Regions from separate parts of the uncultured Ligilactobacillus sp. genome, predicted to be linked through region 2. Evidence: predicted binding sites of a transcription regulator. Region 2 holds the regulator's gene; the other holds the start of a gene.
The links. The regulator CtsR, encoded in region 2, represses protease genes until heat stress. The targets are predictions, from matches to a motif close to TTGGTCAAAAAAGGTCAAANA.

Region 1: clpP (ATP-dependent Clp endopeptidase proteolytic subunit ClpP) is a predicted target of CtsR. The motif match lies at 954-974, and genes of this name have one in related genera.

The regions. Positions count from the first base shown of each region.
Region 1 is NZ_CAQLEL010000037.1:10-2,488, forward strand. It holds gene Q9Q35_RS01985 (multidrug efflux SMR transporter) at 129-452, opposite strand; gene Q9Q35_RS01990 (MarR family winged helix-turn-helix transcriptional regulator) at 449-880, opposite strand; gene clpP (ATP-dependent Clp endopeptidase proteolytic subunit ClpP) at 1,043-1,633, shown strand; gene Q9Q35_RS02000 (PTS transporter subunit IIC) at 1,695-2,479, opposite strand, start outside.
Region 2 is NZ_CAQLEL010000122.1:24,619-27,097, reverse strand. It holds gene Q9Q35_RS08935 (ATP-dependent Clp protease ATP-binding subunit) at 1-880, opposite strand, end outside; gene Q9Q35_RS08930 (CtsR family transcriptional regulator) at 899-1,369, opposite strand; gene Q9Q35_RS08925 (porin) at 1,481-1,915, opposite strand; tRNA gene Q9Q35_RS08920 (tRNA-Pro) at 1,979-2,052, opposite strand; gene Q9Q35_RS08915 (Gfo/Idh/MocA family protein) at 2,102-2,479, opposite strand, start outside.

The sequences.
Region 1 (2,479 bases), on a different contig from region 2:
TGCATTAAAAACTATGGTGATAGCATCTCATTTTTGTAATGAGGTGTTATTTTTTTGTAAAAAAACACTCCCAACATTTCTGTAGGAAGTGTTATGCTGGTCAGCCATATCCGTTGAAAGACATCAACTTAATGACTTGCCCCAAATAAATTAACGATAACTACCCCGACTAAGATCAAGGCGATCCCTAATAAGGTCAGCAAATTAATGCTTTCCTTGAAATAAAAAACACTGATTGCTGTCGCTAAAATGATCCCAACGCCTGACCAAACAGCATAAGCCAAACTTAGATCTAGATTATCTAACGATCTAGCCAAGAAGAAAAAGCATAGACCATATGCAACTAATGATAGAGTCGAAAATGATAGTTTCGTAAAACCATCCGACATCTTTAAAAACGTCGTTCCTAAAAATTCACCGATGATCGCTGTTGCTAAATATACATAACTCATTTATCCCCTACCTGTCCTTTCAAATTTGCTAACATCTCTTCATTTAGATCATTTAATGATCGCAACTTCTCTATTCCTAAAGCTTGCGCAGCTTTTAATTCTTTAGTTCGAAATTCCGCTAAAACCATCCTCGCTTGCTCTTGTCCAGCTTCATTTAAATATAAGATCTTACTGCGTTTATCGATCGAGTCAGGAAATGTTATGATCTTTTCTTCCCGACTCAATTTGTTAACTATCGAAGTGACCGTCTGTTTAGGAAGACCAGTTTCTTCTATCAAACACGTCAGTGGCAGTTTAAAATCATGGGTTTCAAACACTATAAATACGTAAAGCAATGATGACGTGAGCCGATTTTTGGTGATCAACTGATCGTAAACGTGGTTAAATGCGATCCAATCTGCAGTATAACGTTTTAATTCGTTTTCCATTTTCACCTCTCCGATTTAGTACGATTTCGTACTAAAATAATAACAGATATTTTTAGCAAACACCAGTTTATTTGATTTGACCATTTTTGACCAATAGGTTACAATAGCAATACACAGTCAGTCACTGACTTCAAATTTATTAATATTGCGGAGGTTCCCACTATGAATTTAGTTCCTACAGTTATTGAACAATCATCTCAGGGAGAACGTGCCTATGATATCTATTCTCGTCTCTTAAAAGACCGGATCATCATGGTCTCAGGTGAAGTTAACGATGATATGGCAAATGCGATCATCGCTCAATTACTTTTCTTAGATGCCCAAGATCCTGAAAAAGATATCTATATGTATATCAACTCTCCTGGTGGTTCCGTATCAGCTGGATTAGCAATTTACGATACTATGAATTTTGTTAATGCAGACGTGCAAACGATCGTTATGGGAATGGCAGCATCAATGGCTTCTGTTTTAGCTACAGCTGGTGCTAAGGGCAAGCGCTTTGCATTACCTAACTCAGAGATCATGATCCACCAACCACTAGGCGGGGCACAAGGTCAATCAACTGAGATCCAGATCGCAGCTGAACACATCTTGAAGACACGCAAATTGATCAACGAGATCTTAGCCGAACATTCTGGACAAGATATCGAAACGATCGATCGTGACACTGAGCGGGATAACTTCATGACTGCACAACAAGCAGTTGATTACGGTTTGATCGATGGGATCATGAAAAATAAAAAGAAAAAATAAGTACTAAAAAATAAGAGTGTAAGATGTGCGGTCAATGCCGTATGTCTTACACTCTTATTTTTTAATCTGTTTTCAATAATAGATCTGTCGCAGAAATGAGCTTTTTCTTATCAATAAAAATGTATTTCATTAGATAACCTAAGAGGACAGGTAGCACCACAAACAAACAACTCAAACTTAAAATACTCAACCAACCTGGCACCATAAAACCATATGCTGTCAGCGGTCCGACCAAGCCACTAAAGCCAAAGCCGGCACTCATCGGTGTTCCTTGAATATTGAACACTGCACCTAACCCACCCATGAGCGCCGAACTGATGACCACCGGTAGATAAAGAATAGGCTTTTCCAGCATATTGCCCATTTGGATCTTAGGTGTACCAAAGAAGTGTGCGATCACAGTTCCCAAGCTATTGACTGAACTTCCCATGATCGCCAAAGTAAATGCTCCGGCGGTAATACCTAAATTAGCAGATCCTGAAGCTATCCCCGTGATCTCGATCGCAGCTGCGATCCCAACCGAACTGATCGGCGAACAGATCAGCACTGCAAATGAGATCCCCATTAAGCTCCCCATCAAAATAGGTTGTAAGAGCGTAAATGTTTTGATCCCAGCTCCGATAAAACCAGTCACCGCCTTAACATATGGCAAGACCAACAAACCTAAACTACCACCGATGATGATCACAATGATCGGTAACAATAAGATCGTGTAGCTTTTGAACTTATTACCGATCACCTGAGCTAAGAGGACAGAAAAAACGATCGTTATCCCAACATTGATCACATCACCAGTCCCAGCTAAACCAAAACCTTGCTGTGTCTTCACGATCACGCCAGAACCGA
Region 2 (2,479 bases):
TCAAAGTGTGCATCTCATCGATAAATAAGATCACATTGCCATCACGGTAGACTTCTTCTAAGATCTTCTTTAAGCGATCTTCGAATTCGCCCCGGTATTTGGTACCAGCCACAAGTGAACCCATATCAAGCATCATCAAGCGCTTCTTTGCCAAATTCTCAGGGACATCTCCGTTGACGATCGCTTGCGCTAAACCTTCTGCGACCGCTGTCTTACCCACACCAGGTTCACCTAGTAATACTGGGTTGTTTTTCGTCCGGCGACTTAAAACTTGGATCACACGCTTGACTTCACTTGCGCGCCCGATAACTGGATCGGTATCTTCATTTTGTGCGATCGCCGTCATATCCCGCGCTAAGCCATCTAATGTTTCTGTCTTAGAACGTTTTTGGGCTTCACTAGCTTGCTTAGCTAAACGTTGACGTTGGCGGTCAGTCATGCCCAATTGGCGCAATAATAACTGCCGTAAGCGCCGGGTATCGACTTGTAAACTGTACAAGATCCGTGAAGATAAAATATTTTCATCCTTTAATAGTGCCAATAATAAATGTTCGGTCCCGATCTTAGACGAACCCATCATCATCGCTTGGCGCAAGGCATCATTCAAGACGGCCTTGGATTTTGGTGAATATGGTAAATAACTATCTGGTGCTTGACGGCGCAAAGTCCCATACCCTGCGAGCCGCTCGATCTCTTCTTTGATATCGACACTACTTACGAGGTTTTGCCTTAAAACTTGGCCGGCAACACCATTTTCCTCCAAGACAAGGGCTAACAATAAATGTTCAGTCCCGATCGCTTGGTGCTTGAAGTAGTTAGCTTGTTCTTGTGCAAGTAACAAGACTTGGTTAGCACTCGGTGTGTAAGATGTTGAATCCATAAGATCCCCTTCTTTCTATTATTGATCAGCACAACGCAGACGGTTTAAAATGCGATTCAAGATCTTGGCACGGATCGCCTCTTCTAACTCATTATCGGATAGTGCTAGCGTGTTTTTCTCGATCGCAGTCGCTACTAAATGTGCCTCTTTATGTGTCAATAGCTCATTTTCATAGAGCGTTTGAATGATCTGAAATGCTTTGGTCTCGCTGATACTGGTCCCAACGTACTCGATCAATTCATCTAAAATATCCGGGTCGCTGATCAAATCGACCTTGGCGATCCGAATATACCCACCTCCGCCTCGCTTACTCTCGACTAAATAGCCATTTTGTAAAGTAAAACGCGTCTTGATCACATAATTGATCTGCGAAGGTACGCAGTCAAATTGGTCTGCGACTTCAGAACGTTTGATCTCAACTTGAGAAGCTTCAGCAAGAATACTCTTTAAATATCGTTCGATTATATCGGAAATATTGCGATTTTGCATAAAACTATCCTCAATCTGTTTGACTAACTTTGACTATAATTATAAACGTTATCCACCATGCTTGGCAATGAATTAGCGCTAATTTCTAGGGCTGATCGCTTAAAAATCCTCTTATTTATCTGCTGTAAAGATCACTGCCCACGCAACATGTTTAGCTGGACAAAAATAAACGAACTGATCGCCCGTTCCTTTAGCTTGATCAACTGAGATAGCTTGATCAGCATATTTAGCTGTTGGGCTAGTTGGATCTTTTTCCCATTTAGCATACTGTGTCTTAGTCCCTGCAAAGCTTTTTTCCTTGGTATACCCTCTTTGCTCGTAGGGTGCCAACAGATCAGCTGTGATCTGTTTTAGCTCTCCTTTAGTGTAACGCTTGGCAAAACTGCTTTGACTAGTTGTTGTTGAGCTCTCTTTAGTCAAGCTCGCTTTTTTAGTAGGTCTGACCGATAACTTGACGCTGTTTTTGCCCCACGTCACGTGATAGCTACACCCGCTGACACCTAGAACAAAAGCTCCGATCATAAAAAGACAAAGCGCGCGTTTCATTTAACTTCCCCCCGTAAATAAAAAGAGCCGTCCTGCATAGGTACGACTCTAACTAGTAATTGATCGGGATGACAGGATTTGAACCTGCGACCCCCACGTCCCGAACGTGGTGCTCTACCAAACTGAGCTACATCCCGAGAACAATTACTATTATAATACTAGTTTGTTAAATGTAAAAGGAAAATCTTATTTTTCTTCTGGATACACTAGACCCCAATCTCTTCTAAGCTCAGTCATGATCTGCATCACATCAGTCGTATAATCTAAGTGCATCACGTTTTTGCCCCCAGCGACGGCTTGTTCCATATCGGTCACTTCATAGAACAAGGCATCCTTAGTTGCTCCACTTTCGATCACTTCTTTACCACCATCAGCTGTATAAGTGATCGTCGCTTTTTGCCCCCGAGGATACTCGTAGATCTCGATATAGCCCTTATCAAAAGCGACCATCCCTCGCTTTGGTTGCTTAGCATGCAATGTCAAAGCAAGCGTCGCCATTTCCCCAGCTTTATTTTGCAGTAAAATACCGGCCTGTTCGTCAACACCGCTTGGGGCTAATTTGAC